One region of the Streptomyces camelliae genome, then DNA from elsewhere that is predicted to be linked to it. Evidence: predicted binding sites of a transcription regulator. Region 1 holds the regulator's gene; each other region holds the start of a gene.
What was found. Region 1 encodes HrcA, which represses chaperone genes, less so after heat shock. Its sites were predicted from a motif close to TTNGCACTCNGNNNNNCNGAGTGCNAA; they were not measured.
Positions count from the first base shown of each region.

Region 2: a site for HrcA is predicted at 2,451-2,477, ahead of groL (chaperonin GroEL). Genes of this name have one in related genera too.
Region 3: a site for HrcA is predicted at 1,124-1,150, ahead of groES (co-chaperone GroES). Genes of this name have one in related genera too.

Region 1 covers NZ_CP115300.1:6,172,086-6,177,116, reverse strand. Annotated here, with positions in the region: gene dnaJ (molecular chaperone DnaJ) at 88-1,224, opposite strand; gene hrcA (heat-inducible transcriptional repressor HrcA) at 1,225-2,241, opposite strand; gene O1G22_RS28260 (MBL fold metallo-hydrolase) at 2,411-3,133, shown strand; gene O1G22_RS28255 (DUF3097 domain-containing protein) at 3,168-3,983, shown strand; gene O1G22_RS28250 (Uma2 family endonuclease) at 3,961-4,539, opposite strand; gene hemW (radical SAM family heme chaperone HemW) at 4,639-5,031, opposite strand, start outside.
Region 2 covers NZ_CP115300.1:5,063,088-5,068,118, reverse strand. Annotated here, with positions in the region: gene O1G22_RS23165 (alpha/beta hydrolase) at 1-600, shown strand, start outside; gene groL (chaperonin GroEL) at 702-2,324, opposite strand; gene O1G22_RS23155 (cold-shock protein) at 2,626-2,829, opposite strand; gene O1G22_RS23150 (MoaD/ThiS family protein) at 3,274-3,552, opposite strand; gene thrC (threonine synthase) at 3,549-4,832, opposite strand; SAM riboswitch class I at 4,850-4,997, opposite strand.
Region 3 covers NZ_CP115300.1:3,715,251-3,720,281, reverse strand. Annotated here, with positions in the region: gene O1G22_RS16750 (polysaccharide deacetylase family protein) at 1-167, shown strand, start outside; gene O1G22_RS16745 (polysaccharide deacetylase family protein) at 236-1,084, shown strand; gene groES (co-chaperone GroES) at 1,297-1,605, shown strand; gene groL (chaperonin GroEL) at 1,725-3,353, shown strand; gene O1G22_RS16730 (ester cyclase) at 3,442-4,149, opposite strand; gene O1G22_RS16725 (SDR family NAD(P)-dependent oxidoreductase) at 4,250-5,023, opposite strand.

The DNA of each region.
Region 1 (5,031 bases):
CCGCGAGAACAACCCCTGCTGTCCCGGCTGACCGTGCCTGCCCGGGGGCCAACCCCCGGACCCCCGGCCACCCTGCAGCACCACGTGTCAGCGCCCGTTGAACGCATCCTTCAGCCGCGAGAACAACCCCTGCTGTCCCGGCTGGAACTGCCCCTGTGGCCGTTCCTCGCCGCGCAGCTTGGCCAGCTCGCGCAGCAGCCGTTCCTGCTCGGGGTCCAGCTTGGTCGGGGTCTGGACCTCGACGTGGACGACCAGGTCACCCCGGCCGCCGCCGCGCAGATGCGTGACGCCCCGGTTGTGCAGCGGGATCGACTGGCCGGACTGGGTGCCGGGCCGGATGTCGACCTCCTCCATGCCGTCCAGGGTCTCCAGCGGCACCTTGGTACCGAGGGCCGCGGCCGTCATCGGGATCGTCACCGTGCAGTGCAGGTCGTCGCCGCGCCGCTGGAAGGTCGTGTGCGGCAGCTCGTGGATCTCGACGTACAGGTCACCGGCCGGACCGCCGCCCGGCCCGACCTCGCCCTCGCCGGCGAGCTGGATCCGGGTGCCGTTGTCGACACCGGCCGGGATCTTGACGGTCAGCGTGCGACGCGAGCGGACGCGGCCGTCGCCGGCGCACTCCGGGCACGGGGTCGGCACGACCGTGCCGAAGCCCTGGCACTGGGGGCAGGGCCGCGACGTCATGACCTGGCCCAGGAAGGACCGGGTGACCTGCGAGACCTCACCGCGACCACGGCACATGTCACACGTCTGAGCGGACGTGCCCGGGGCCGCGCCCTCGCCGTTGCAGGTGTTGCAGACGACCGCGGTGTCGACCTGGATGTCCTTGGTCGTCCCGAAGGCCGCCTCGTCCAGCTCGACCTCGATGCGGATCATCGCGTCCTGGCCGCGCCGGGTGCGCGAGCGCGGCCCGCGCTGCGACGCCGTGCCGAAGAACGCGTCCATGATGTCGGAGAAGTTGCCGAAGCCACCGGCCCCGAAGCCGCCCGCGCCCGCACCGCCCGCCGCGGAGAGCGGGTCGCCGCCGAGGTCGTAGACCTGCTTCTTCTGCGGGTCCGACAGCACCTCGTAAGCGGCGTTGATCTCCTTGAACCGCTCCTGGGTCTTCGGGTCCGGGTTGACGTCCGGGTGCAGCTCGCGCGCGAGCCGGCGGAACGCCTTCTTGATCTCATCCTGCGACGCGTCGCGGCGCACGCCGAGAACGGCGTAGTAGTCCGTGGCCACTTACGACTCCGCCAGGATCTGTCCGACGTACCGTGCCACTGCGCGTACCGCTCCCATCGTTCCCGGGTAGTCCATGCGGGTCGGTCCGACCACGCCGAGCTTGGCAACCGCCTCGCCGCCCGAACCGTAGCCGACCGACACGACGGAGGTGGAGTTGAGTCCCTCATGGGCGTTCTCGTGCCCGATGCGCACCATCACGCCCGGATCCTTCGCCTCGCCGAGGAGCTTGAGGAGCACGACGTGCTCCTCCAGAGCCTCCAGGACGGGCCGGATCGTGAGGGGGAAGTCATGTCCGAAGCGGGTGAGATTGGCGGTGCCGCCGATCATCAGCCGCTCCTCGTTCTCCTCCACGAGTGTCTCCAGCAGAGTGGAGAGCACCGTGGAGACCGTACCGCGGTCCTCCGGCTCGAAGGCGTCCGGGAGGTCCTCGACCAGCTTCGGCACGTCCGTGAACCGGCGGCCCGCGACCCTGCTGTTCAGCCGGGCCCGCAGATCCGCCAGCGAGGCCTCGCCGAACGGCGCCGGGCAGTCCACCATCCGCTGCTCGACCCGGCCGGTGTCCGTGATCAGCACGAGCATCACGCGCGCCGGGGCGAGCGAGAGCAGCTCCACGTGCCGGACGGTGGACCGGGTCAGGGACGGGTACTGCACGACGGCGACCTGCCGCGTGAGCTGCGCGAGCAGCCGTACCGTACGGGCCACCACGTCGTCGAGGTCGACGGCGCCCTCCAGGAAGTTCTGGATGGCCCGCCGCTCGGGCGCGGTCATGGGCTTGACCCCGGCGAGCTTGTCGACGAACAGCCGGTAGCCCTTGTCCGTCGGGATGCGCCCGGCGCTGGTGTGCGGCTGGGCGATGAACCCCTCGTCCTCCAGGGCCGCCATGTCGTTGCGGACGGTCGCCGGGGACACCCCGAGGTTGTGCCGCTCGGTCAGGGCCTTGGAGCCGACCGGCTCCTCGGTCCCGACGTAGTCCTGGACGATGGCGCGCAGCACCTGAAGCCTGCGTTCACTCAGCATGCGCGCGCACCTCCAGCACGTCGTCCCCTCGCCCGCTCGTCCGTCGGGTCGGCCGCCTGGCACTCTTCCCATGCGAGTGCCAGCATTCCCGGCCCCAGTGTACGGCTGTCGGGTACACCCTGGGCAAGGTCGCCGTCGTCGTCCCGGCTTGTGAGGCTAGCGTCGCGGTATGACCGTGACTTGGGAAGAGCTGGGCTGGGAGCGGCTGGCCGCCGGGGTCGGGCGGTGCCGGCTGCCCGGCTGGGACTGCACCGTGGGGCTGGTCCTCGGAGAGAGTACGGCGCTCATGGTCGACGCCGGGTCGAGTCTGGCCGAAGGCGCCCGGCTACGGGGGCGGGCGGAGGAACTGGCGGGCGGCCGTGTGACTCATCTCGCGCTCACGCACCCCCATTTCGATCACGTCTTCGGGGCGCCGGCCTTCGCCGGGACGGAGATCTACGCGGCGGTGGGCGTCGACGCGGTGTTCACCCACGAACGCGAGGAGCTGCGCCTGGACGCGATCAGAAACGGCCTGGACGTGCGGGAGGCCGACGAGGCGGCGGACGCGCTGGTCCCGCCCGGCCATCAGGTCTCGGGCGAGTGGACGCTGGACCTGGGCGCCGGCCGCCAGGCCCTGCTGGCCAACGTGGGCCCGGGTCACACGGCCCACGACCTGGCGGTCCTGATCCCCGGCGACCGGGAGGTGGTCTTCTGCGGCGACCTGGTCGAGGAGTCCGGCGAGCCCCAGGCGGGCCCGGACGCGGTCCCGTCCCGCTGGCCGGACGCCCTGGACCGGCTGCTGGCACTGGGCGGTGAGGACGCTCTGTACGTACCGGGTCACGGAGCGGTGGTGGACGCGGCGTTCGTACGCCGGCAACGCGATCGGCTGGCGGCCCGTTTCGGCGTGTCGTGAGCGAGGGAGGGCCGCTTCTCCTATGGTCATCCGAATGCGCCAGTACTCCGCCGATCTGACCCCGCCGTGGAAGAAGCAGCAGCCCGTGCCGGAGGTACCGGCGGAGCCGGGCCTGGTGGTGGAGGAGCCCGGCACCGGGTTCTGCGGGGCGGTGATCCGCTGCGAGGCGGGCACGGTGACCCTGGAGGACCGCTTCGGCAAGCACCGCGTCTTCCCGCTGGAGCCACGCGGCTTCCTGCTGGAGGGCAGGGTGGTGACGTTGGTCCGCCCGTCCGCACCGGCTCCGGTGCGACCCGCCCGTACGGCCTCCGGTTCGGTCGCCGTCCCCGGCGCCCGCGCGCGCGTGGCCCGTGCCGGCCGTATCTACGTCGAGGGCCGGCACGACGCCGAACTGGTCGAGAAGGTCTGGGGCGACGACCTGCGCATCGAGGGCGTGGTCGTGGAGTACCTGGAGGGCGTGGACGACCTGCCGTCGATCGTCGCGGAGTTCCGCCCAGGCCCGGACGCGCGCCTGGGTGTCCTGGTGGACCACTTGGTGCCGGGCACGAAGGAGTGGCGGATCGCGGAGGCGGTGACGAGTGAACACGCGCTGGTGGTCGGCCACCCGTACATCGACATCTGGGAGGCGGTGAAGCCGTCGTCCCTGGAGATCGCCGGGTGGCCCCGCGTCCCGCACGGCCAGGACTGGAAGACGGGAGTGTGCCGTGCGCTGGGCTGGCCGTCGGAGAACACGGGCGCGGTGTGGCAGGCGATTCTGAAGCGGGTGGGGTCTTACAAGGACCTGGAGCCGGAGTTGCTGGGGAGGGTGGAGGAGCTGATCGACTTTGTTACGGGTAGCGGTGGGGCCTGACGTTGAGATACGTGCCGAACTCGCTGGTGTCCAATTCAAGCTCCAGATCCTCCAGCGGCAGCGGCGCGCCGAACTTGGTGATCTGCTGCCTCTGGTAGTCGGCGTTCTCCCCCTTCCCGACGGGCCTTGTCAGCAGGACGCACTGCGCCATGATCGGGTCCACGATGAGGTAGGCAGGCACCTCGCCAGCGGCGTAGATCGACCGCTTGATTTCGTAGTCCCGCTGCACGCTGGTCTTGGAGACCACCTCGACCACCATCGTGACCAGCTGCGACGGCAGCAGGCGGCCTGAGTCCGGGGCAACACCGCGTTCCACCACCACCAAGTCCGGAATGGGCTCGCTGGTCTCATCGATGATGTCCACGTCCGTCACCTGAAGCCGTTCCCAGCGCTTACGCGGGATCTGGTCCACCACGTCCGCCACGATCCGGTTGTGCACCAGATCAGGAGTGGCCATCATCACGATTTCCCCCCGGAGGAGTTCGGCCTTGATGCCCTCGGGAGGCTCGAACTCCTCGAAGAACTTGGCAATCCCACGCTCGTCCACAGCGGTCATCTCCGTGGCCTCCACATCCGCCGCGTACTTTTAGCGGCAGCCTACGAACCAGGTTAGGGACCGAACCGGCGTTCCGGGGCCATTCACTCGCCCGAGTGATCAATCCACCAGATCCCGCACCACCGCATCCGCCAGCAACCGCCCCCGCAGCGTCAGCACGGCCCGCCCCTCCTCGTACGGGCCTTCCTGGAGCAGCCCCTCCCCCAGCGCACGCCGGGACGCCGCAAGCCCCTCCTCCTTCAGCAAGGGCAGCGGCACCCCCTCCCGCAGCCTCAGCTCCAGCAGGATCCGCTCCACCCGCCGGTCCTCCTCGGACAGGAGCTCGCGGCCCGCCCCCGGCGAGCGGCCGGAGGCGAGGGCCGCCGCGTACGCCCCCGGATGCTTCACGTTCCACCAGCGCACCCCGCCCACGTGGGAGTGCGCGCCGGGGCCCGCGCCCCACCAGTCGGCGCCGCGCCAGTACAGCTCGTTGTGCAGGCAGCGGCCCGCCTC
Region 2 (5,031 bases), 1.1 Mb from region 1:
GCCAAGCGGAACGGGCCGGTGATCCTCGTCTCGCACAGCCGCGGCGGCATCACGGCCACCGCCGCGGCCAACGCACGACCGGAACTGATCGACCGCATCGTCTACGTCTCGGCCTGGTGCCCGGTCGACCTCGACGCCAACGACTACTACGCCGAGCCGGAGATGGCCACGGTCGACCCCGCCTCCCTGGCCCTGGCCCTGGCGGGGGACCCGGCCCGGCTCGGCCTGCTGCGCGTCAACTTCCGCACCGCCGATCCGGCCGCCCTCGCGGCGTTCCGGGCGGCCTTCCTCGCCGACGGCACCGAGGACGAGCTCCTGGCCTTCCTGAACACCTTCCAGCCCGACGAGAACCTGGACACCGGCACCTCCGCCGACCGGGCGCAGGCCGCGACCTGGGGCCGCATCCCGAAGACCTTCGTACGCCTGGCCGACGACGCAAGCCTGCCGCTCGCCCTGCAGGACCGGCTCATCCGCGAGGGCAACGCGCTGACGCCGGACAACCCGTACGACGTCCGCACCCTGGCGGGCAGCCACCTGAAGTGGCTGACCGACCCGGCACCGGCCGCCCGGCTTCTGGGCGAACTCGCCGCGCTCCAGTAGGAAGCGCGCGGGAGAAGACCGTGGATACGCCCGAGGGCGGCACCCCCTGTCGCAGACAGGAAGTGCCGCCCTCGGAAAAGGACAGGTGATCCGCAGCGGGATCAGAAGTCCATGTCACCGCCCGGCATGCCGCCGCCGGCCGGCGCGGCGGCCTTCTCCGGCTTGTCGGCGATGACGGCCTCGGTGGTGAGGAACAGCGCGGCGATGGAGGCGGCGTTCTGCAGCGCGGAACGGGTCACCTTCGCCGGGTCGATGATGCCCTCGGCGACCAGGTCGACGTACTCACCGGTCGCGGCGTTCAGGCCGTGGCCCGGGGTGAGGTTGCGGACCTTCTCGACCACCACGCCGCCTTCGAGGCCGGCGTTGACGGCGATCTGCTTCAGCGGGGCCTCAAGGGCGAGCTTCACGGCCTGGGCGCCGGTCGCCTCGTCACCCTCCAGCTCCAGCTTCTCGAAGACGTTGGTGGTCTGCAGCAGGGCCACGCCACCACCGGCGACGATGCCCTCCTCGACGGCCGCCTTGGCGTTGCGGACGGCGTCCTCGATGCGGTGCTTGCGCTCCTTGAGCTCCACCTCGGTGGCGGCACCGGCCTTGATGACGGCCACGCCGCCGGCCAGCTTCGCCAGACGCTCCTGGAGCTTCTCGCGGTCGTAGTCGGAGTCCGACTGCTCGATCTCGGCGCGGATCTGGTTGACCCGGCCCGCGACCTGCTCGGAGGAGCCGGCACCGTCGACGATGGTGGTCTCGTCCTTGGTGATGACGACCTTGCGGGCGCGGCCCAGCAGGTCCAGGGAGGTGTTCTCCAGCTTGAGACCGACCTCCTCGGAGATGACCTCGCCACCGGTGAGGATCGCGATGTCGTTCAGCATCGCCTTGCGGCGGTCGCCGAAGCCCGGGGCCTTGACGGCGACGGACTTGAAGGTGCCACGGATCTTGTTGACGACCAGGGTCGACAGGGCCTCGCCCTCGACGTCCTCGGCGATGATCAGCAGCGCCTTGCCGGACTGCATGACCTTCTCCAGCAGCGGGAGCAGGTCCTTGACCGAGGAGATCTTGGAGTTGGCGATGAGGATGTACGGGTCCTCCAGCACCGCCTCCATGCGCTCCATGTCGGTCGCGAAGTAGGCGGAGATGTAGCCCTTGTCGAAGCGCATGCCCTCGGTGAGCTCCAGCTCCAGACCGAAGGTGTTGCTCTCCTCGACGGTGATGACGCCTTCCTTGCCGACCTTGTCCATGGCCTCGGCGATCAGCTCGCCGATCTGGGTGTCGGCGGCGGAGATGGACGCGGTGGAGGCGATCTGCTCCTTGGTCTCGACGTCCTTCGCCTGCTCCAGCAGGGCGGCGGAGACGGCCTCGACGGCCTTCTCGATACCGCGCTTCAGAGCCATCGGGTTGGCGCCGGCGGCGACGTTGCGGAGGCCTTCCTTGACCAGGGCCTGGGCCAGGACGGTCGCGGTCGTCGTGCCGTCACCGGCGACGTCGTCCGTCTTCTTCGCGACTTCCTTGACCAGCTCGGCGCCGATCTTCTCGTACGGGTCCTCCAGCTCGATCTCCTTGGCGATGGACACACCATCGTTGGTGATCGTGGGGGCGCCCCACTTCTTCTCAAGGACGACGTTACGGCCCTTGGGGCCGAGGGTGACCTTGACGGCGTCGGCGAGCTGGTTCATACCGCGCTCAAGGCCGCGCCGCGCCTCCTCGTCGAACGCGATGATCTTGGCCATGTGAAGTGGTCCCTCCAGGACTGGGGGTGATTCCTTCGGACCGCGCCCGCGCCCGCGACGGACGGCTCGCCGGCCTGTGGTTCCTTGCCCCACGTGGCCTACGGGCCTCACCGACCCGGTCCTTCTTTGTCACTCTCACCTTCAGAGTGCTAACGCCAATGATTAGCACTCGGGGGTGGCGAGTGCAAGCGCCTCTCGGTCTTCGGCAGGGGCGCGAGGGGGCCCGGGGGCACCGGGTCACGGGGCCACGCCGAAGGGCCCGCACCTCTTGCGAGGCGCGGGCCCTTCGGACAAGAAACGTTCAGGCGCTGAGGCGAACCATGTCGGCCTGCGGGCCCTTCTGGCCCTGCGAGATCTCGAACTCCACCCGCTGGCCCTCTTCCAGGGTGCGGTAGCCGTCCATCTGGATGGCGCTGTAGTGGACGAAGACGTCCGCACCACCGTCGACCGCGATGAAGCCGTACCCCTTCTCCGCGTTGAACCACTTGACGGTGCCCTGAGCCATGCCTAACTCCCCTATTACTGGCCCTTGCACAGATCCACACTTCGCGGATCCGGGTCAGACCTCACCCCCCATTGGTCGGGGGCGTGCGCCGGAACGCGTCGACCGCGGCTGAATGTATCTGTCCAACTGCCGTCTGCAACAGGTCAATCGGACGAGAAATCTGGACGCCCCCGGTCCGGAATCTGCCTAGAGTTCGGCCGATTCCAGGGCAAGTCGGGCCGTACAAAGAGGTACGAAAGCCGCATAAAACCCGCATACTTTGGCTACTTCTTATCGGGTGTGCGGCGTGAAATCCGGGAGCCGCGACCCTCGGGTGCGGAGCGGGTTCCCCAACTGTACCGCGCTCAATCACGCAGAATGGCCCCCTCCGTTTCTCTCACGGAGGAGGCCATTCGATGAACAATCCGTAACCCGGATTACCGAAGGTAATGACCGGTCATTCGGTCAGCATCCACCCGCTACCGCGGGAATGATGGAGACACCCGCGCCGTCGGGCGTCGCGGTCTCCAGGCCCTGCTCGAAGCGCACGTCGTCGTCGTTGACGTAGACGTTCACGAACCGGCGCAGCTTGCCCTGGTCGTCCAGGACACGGGCGGCGATGCCGGTGTGGTTCTTCTCCAGGTCCGCGATGACCTCGGCGAGGGTCCCGCCCTCGGCGGCGACCTCGGCCTGACCGCCGGTGTAGGTGCGCAGGATGGTGGGGATGCGAACGGTCACGCTCATGCGAGGCCAGCCTCTCGGAAGGAGTCCAGGGTCGGACGGATGGTGGCGGTGAGCCCCGTGCCGGCCACCGCGTCGAGGGTCTTGAGGCCGTCGCCGGTGTTGAGGACGACCGTGGTGAGCGACGGGTCGAGGACGCCGTTCTCGATCAGCTTGCGCGTCACGCCGACCGTCACGCCACCCGCCGTCTCGGCGAAGATGCCCTCGGTGCGGGCCAGCAGCTTGATCGCGTCCACCACCTGCTCGTCGGTCACGTCCTCCACCGCACCACCCGTACGGCGCGCGATGTCCAGGACGTACGGCCCGTCGGCCGGGTTGCCGATGGCGAGGGACTTGGCGATGGTGTTCGGCTTCTGCGGGCGGACCACGTCATGCCCGGCCTTGAACGCCGTCGACACCGGCGAGCAGCCCTCGGCCTGCGCGCCGAAGATCTTGTACGGCCGGTCCTCGACCAGCCCGAGCTTGATCAGCTCCTGCAGACCCTTGTCGATCTTCGTCAGCTGGGAGCCGGAGGCGATCGGGATCACGATCTGGTCCGGCAGCCGCCAGCCGAGCTGCTCGCAGATCTCGTACGCCAGCGTCTTGGAGCCCTCGGCGTAGTACGGCCGCAGGTTGACGTTGACGAAGCCCCAGCCCTCGCCGGCCGGGTCGCCGATCAGTTCGGAGCAGAAGCGGTTGACGTCGTCGTAGTTGCCCTCGATGCCGACCAGCTCGCCGCCGTAGACCGCGGCCATGACGACCTTGCCCTGCTCCAGGTCGTGCGGGATGAACACGCAGGAGCGGAAGCCGGCGCGGGCGGCGGCGGCGCCGACGGCACCGGCCAGGTTGCCCGTGGAGGAACAGGACAGGGTGGTGAAGCCGAAGGCGCGGGCGGCCTCCAGGGCCTGCGCGACGACCCGGTCCTTGAAGGAGTGCGTCGGGTTGCCGGAGTCGTCCTTGACGAACAGGCCGCCGGTGACGCCGAGTTCACGGGCGAGGTTGTCGGCCTTGACGAGCTTGGTCCAGCCGGGGTTGATGTTCGGCTTGTCGGCGACGTCGGCCGGGACGGGCAGCAGGGGCGCGTACCGCCAGATGTTCGCCGGGCCGGCCTCGATCCGCCTGCGCAGCTCTTCGGTGTCGTAGGCGGAGAAGTCGTAGGCGATCTCCAGCGGGCCGAAACACTCCTCGCACGCGAAGACCGGGCCGAGCGGGACACGGTGACCGCACTCGCGACAGCTCAGGGCCGCGGCCGGACCGAGGTCTACGGTGGGAGTGGAGGTGCTTGCAACTGTCTGCACAGCCATGGAGGCGAGGCCCTTTCTCCTCATCTTCCTCACGACGCATCTCGCCGTGAGACGGATTTGGCACCTTCCCTAGTCGGGAGCCTCGCCACGTCAACGTGACAAGAACCGGCTGGAGGGTTGCCGGGGCTTCATCGGGCCGTGTCCCTCTGCCCCTCTGGATGAGCGGTATGCGGTTGTATGAGCGGTTGTGCACGCGCGC
Region 3 (5,031 bases), 2.5 Mb from region 1:
GGGAGTATCGCGAGGACGACCAGAAGATGCGCCGGGGCGACATCGTCCTGACCCACTTCCGCGGCCGCTCCGAATGGGACGGCACGATGATCGACGACATGCGCCGCTTCCTGAACAAGGTCACGCGCGAGGGCTACGCCGTGGCCCGCCTGGAGGACTACCTGTGAGGCGCGGGAGGAGCCCGTGGCCGGGGCGCGGACGGCGGGCGGGTGCCGGGCGGCGCCCGCGCCGGAGCCTGACCGCGCACCTCACGCACCTCACCTCGGCCCTCCTCCTCCCGGCTCTCCTCCTCCCGGCCCTCCTCCTCGCGGGCTGCGCCCAGTCCGTCGACCCGATCGAACGCCTCGGCCGCAAAGCCGCCGAGCAGGTCCGCCCGCACGCCCCGCACGGCCCCTCCCCGGACCAGGGCTACCGCCGCTGGGGCCTGACCGAGCCCCTCGCCCGCCCGCCTCGGCCCGATGCCCGCGCCCTCGCCCTCTCCCCGCACAGCGCGGGCCGCTCCCTGCCCCGCGTCATGGACCACGTCCCCACCCGCGACCCGGTCGTCTTCCTCACCTACGACGACGGCGCCGACAAGGACCCCCGCTTCGTCGACATGGTCCGCGAACTGCGGCTGCCGGTCAGCATGTTCCTCACCGACAGCGTGGCCGGCCCCCGCTACGACCACTTCGCCCGCCTGCGCGAGCTGGGCGCCGGCATCCAGAACCACACCCTGGACCACCGCGTGCTCGCCGGACTGCCGTACGCGGGGCAGCGCGCCGAGATCTGCGGCCAGCAGGACCGCCTCAGATCCCGCCTGGGCCTGCGCCCCCGCCTCTTCCGCCCGCCCTACGGCACGTACGACACCACGACCCTGCGTGCGGCGGCCGACTGCGGCATCTCCGCGCTCGTCCTGTGGCGCGTCGCGGCGACCCCGGACGGCCTGGCCTACGCTCGCGGCGAACACCGCCTGCGCCCCGGCGACATCGTCCTGGTCGGTCCGGACGAGACGACGGGCCGGACCTTGCGGGACCGCACGATCAGGGTCCTGCGCCGGGCCCAGCAGCGGGGGCTGACGGTGGGGCGGCTGGAGGACTACCTGTAGGCGATCCGGGACCGTCTCCCGGCCGACGCGCCGCGGGCATTGGCACTCCGCTTGACCGAGTGCTAATCCCGGTCATAGTCTCGGCTCTGGCACTCGACGCGTGAGAGTGCCAAAAAAGCGACGGGCAGGTCCGGCACCCGCGACGACGGATCCACCTGGTCGCCACCTCAGACAGTTAACCCCGTGAGATCTCCGAAGGGGGAGGTCGGATCGTGACGACCGCCAGCTCCAAGGTTGCCATCAAGCCGCTTGAGGACCGCATCGTGGTCCAGCCGCTGGACGCCGAGCAGACCACGGCCTCTGGCCTGGTCATCCCGGACACCGCGAAGGAGAAGCCCCAGGAGGGCGCCGTCCTCGCCGTGGGCCCGGGCCGGTTCGAGAACGGCGAGCGCCTTCCGCTCGACGTCAAGGTCGGCGACGTCGTCCTCTACAGCAAGTACGGCGGCACCGAGGTGAAGTACAACGGCGAGGAGTACCTCGTCCTCTCGGCTCGCGACGTGCTCGCGATCATCGAGAAGTAATCACCTCGAAGCAAACCTCTGCTTCGAGCTGCGCCCCTGGCCCCCGCGACCGATAAGAAGCCGGGCGCCCGGGGCGCAGCGTTTTTTCACCCACAGATTTCGAGAGGGCTCCCGCTGTCATGGCGAAGATCCTGAAGTTCGACGAGGACGCCCGTCGCGCCCTTGAGCGCGGCGTCAACAAGCTGGCCGACACGGTGAAGGTGACGATCGGCCCCAAGGGCCGCAACGTCGTCATCGACAAGAAGTTCGGCGCCCCGACCATCACCAACGACGGTGTCACGATCGCCCGCGAGGTCGAGATCGAGGACCCGTACGAGAACCTCGGCGCGCAGCTGGTGAAGGAGGTGGCGACCAAGACCAACGACATCGCGGGTGACGGCACCACCACCGCCACCGTGCTTGCTCAGGCGCTGGTGCGCGAGGGCCTGAAGAACGTCGCCGCGGGTGCCTCCCCGGCCGCCCTGAAGAAGGGCATCGACGCCGCCGTCAAGGCCGTCTCCGACGAGCTGCTCGCCACGGCCCGCCCGATCGACGAGAAGTCCGACATCGCCGCCGTCGCCGCGCTGTCCGCCCAGGACCAGCAGGTCGGCGAGCTGATCGCCGAGGCGATGGACAAGGTCGGCAAGGACGGTGTCATCACCGTCGAGGAGTCCAACACCTTCGGTCTGGAGCTGGACTTCACCGAGGGCATGGCCTTCGACAAGGGCTACCTGTCGCCGTACTTCGTGACGGACCAGGAGCGCATGGAGGCCGTCCTGGAGGACCCGTACATCCTCATCAACCAGGGCAAGATCGCCTCCATCCAGGACCTGCTGCCGCTGCTGGAGAAGGTCATCCAGGCCGGTGCCTCCAAGCCGCTGCTGATCATCGCCGAGGACGTCGAGGGCGAGGCCCTGTCGACCCTGGTCGTCAACAAGATCCGCGGCACCTTCAACGCGGTCGCGGTCAAGGCCCCGGGCTTCGGTGACCGCCGCAAGGCGATGCTCCAGGACATGGCGATCCTCACCGGCGCCACGGTCATCTCCGAGGAGGTCGGCCTCAAGCTCGACCAGGTCGGCCTGGACGTGCTGGGCTCCGCCCGCCGCGTGACGGTCACCAAGGACGACACCACGATCGTCGACGGCGCCGGCAAGTCCGAGGACGTCCACGGCCGCGTCGCCCAGATCAAGGCCGAGATCGAGAACACCGACTCCGACTGGGACCGCGAGAAGCTCCAGGAGCGCCTCGCGAAGCTGGCCGGCGGCGTGTGCGTGATCAAGGTCGGCGCCGCCACCGAGGTGGAGCTGAAGGAGAAGAAGCACCGTCTGGAGGACGCCATCTCCGCGACCCGCGCCGCGGTCGAGGAGGGCATCGTCTCCGGTGGTGGCTCGGCTCTCGTCCACGCGGTGAAGGTCCTGGACGGCAACCTCGGCAAGACCGGCGACGAGGCCACGGGTGTCGCGGTCGTCCGCCGCGCCGCCGTCGAGCCGCTGCGCTGGATCGCCGAGAACGCCGGCCTGGAGGGCTACGTCATCGTCTCCAAGGTCGCCGAGCTGGAGAAGGGCAACGGCTACAACGCCGCCACCGGCGAGTACGGCGACCTGGTCAAGGCCGGCGTCATCGACCCGGTGAAGGTCACCCGCTCCGCCCTGGAGAACGCCGCCTCCATCGCCTCCCTGCTGCTCACGACCGAGACCCTGGTTGTCGAGAAGAAGGAAGAGGAGCCGGAGGCCGCGGGCCACGGCCACAGCCACGGCCACGCCCACTGAGCCCAGCGCTCCTGAGCGTTCCCGCCGAAGGCCCGGCACCCCACGAGGGGAGCCGGGCCTTCACCCTGTCCGCCACCGGAAGATCCGGCTACTGCTCCAACTCGTCCAGCGCGCCCAGCTGCTGCATCAGTCCGAGCTGGTCGTGCTGCCACCACATCTCGGCGATCTTGCCGTTGTCCGCGAACCGGAACAGTGTCATCCCGGTCATGACGACGTCCCTGCCGGTGGCCGGGATCCCCAGGAACTCGCCCTTGTGCGTGGCGTTCCAGGTCCACCGCACACAGGCCCGGTCGCCCTGGGCGAGCACGTCGTCGACCCGGAACGCGAAGTCGAAGCCGCCGCGCCACATCCGGAACTCGCTGCGCGCGTTGTCCAGCCCGATGGTGTCCTGCGGATTGACCGGATCATGGCTGTGGATGTCCTCGTCCAGCAGGTCGTTGAGCGGCGGCAGTTCGCCCCGGGTCTCCAGCGCCGCGAAGAACCGCCGTACGGTGTCCTCGGCCAGCCGCTCGTCCCGCACGACGTCCAGATCGATGAACGTCGGCATCTCGTCGCACAGGGCGACCATCCCTTGGAAGATCTTGTCGGTCTCCGGGAGGTTCGAGTTCCGCATCGCCTCCTCGTACGACGGGAACTCCACCACTTCCACGATGTGCGCCGCGTCCGAGCGGTCCTTGCCGACCAGCGCGTGCGTCGCCGTCCGTTTCCCCTTGGTCCCGGCGACCCAGTCGTCCATGAGCCGGTTCATCTCGTCCAGCCGGCTCGTCCTGCACTCGATGAGCTGTACGAAGGTCATGACGCCGCCTCCCGGCCCCCCTGGCCCGGTTCTTCCGTCACGCCCATTTTCGCCCCGTTTCCACACCGGAGCGACGGCGTCACCCGCTTTTCCGGCGGGGCTACTGCGGCCCGTACTTGCGGCCGGTCCTGGAGGTGACCCCGCCCAGCAGCCCGCGCGGGGCGACCTTCACCAGCCCCATCAGCGCCTTGTAGCGCGGGTCGGGGATCGACAACGATTTCCCGCGCGCCAGATCGGCCAGGGCCGCCGCGACCAGCTTGTCGGCGTCCAGCCACATCCAGCCCGGGATGTTGTCCGTGCCCATCCCGGCCCGCTGGTGGAACTCGGTGCGCACGAAGCCGGGGCACAGCGCCATCAGCCGCACCCCGCTGCCGGCCAGGTCCTTGGCCGCGCCCTGGGTGAACTGCACGACCCACGCCTTGGAGGCGCCGTAGGTGCCGCGCGGCACGAAGGCGGCCACGGAGGCGACGTTGACGATCCCGCCCCGGCGCCGCTCGCGCATCGCCTCGGCCGCCGCCGACGTCAGCCGGAGCACCGCCTCGCAGTGCACCTTGAGCATCCGCAACTCGTCGGCCATGGCCACGTCCAGGTAGCGGCCCTTGTTGCCGAAACCGGCGTTGTTGACCAGCAGGTCCACCGGGTTCTTCCGGTCGGCGAGGCGGTCGGCCACCGCCTCGATGCCCTTGTCCTCGGACAGGTCGGCGGTCAGCACCTCCACCTCGATGCCGTGCCGGTCGTGCAGTTCGGTCGCCTGCTCGCGCAGCCGTCCGGTGTCCCGCGCCACCAGGACGAGGTCATGCCCGTCCGCCGCCAGCCGCCGCGCGAACGCGGCGCCGATCCCCGCGGTCGATCCCGTAATCAGAGCCGTTGTCATGACCCAAG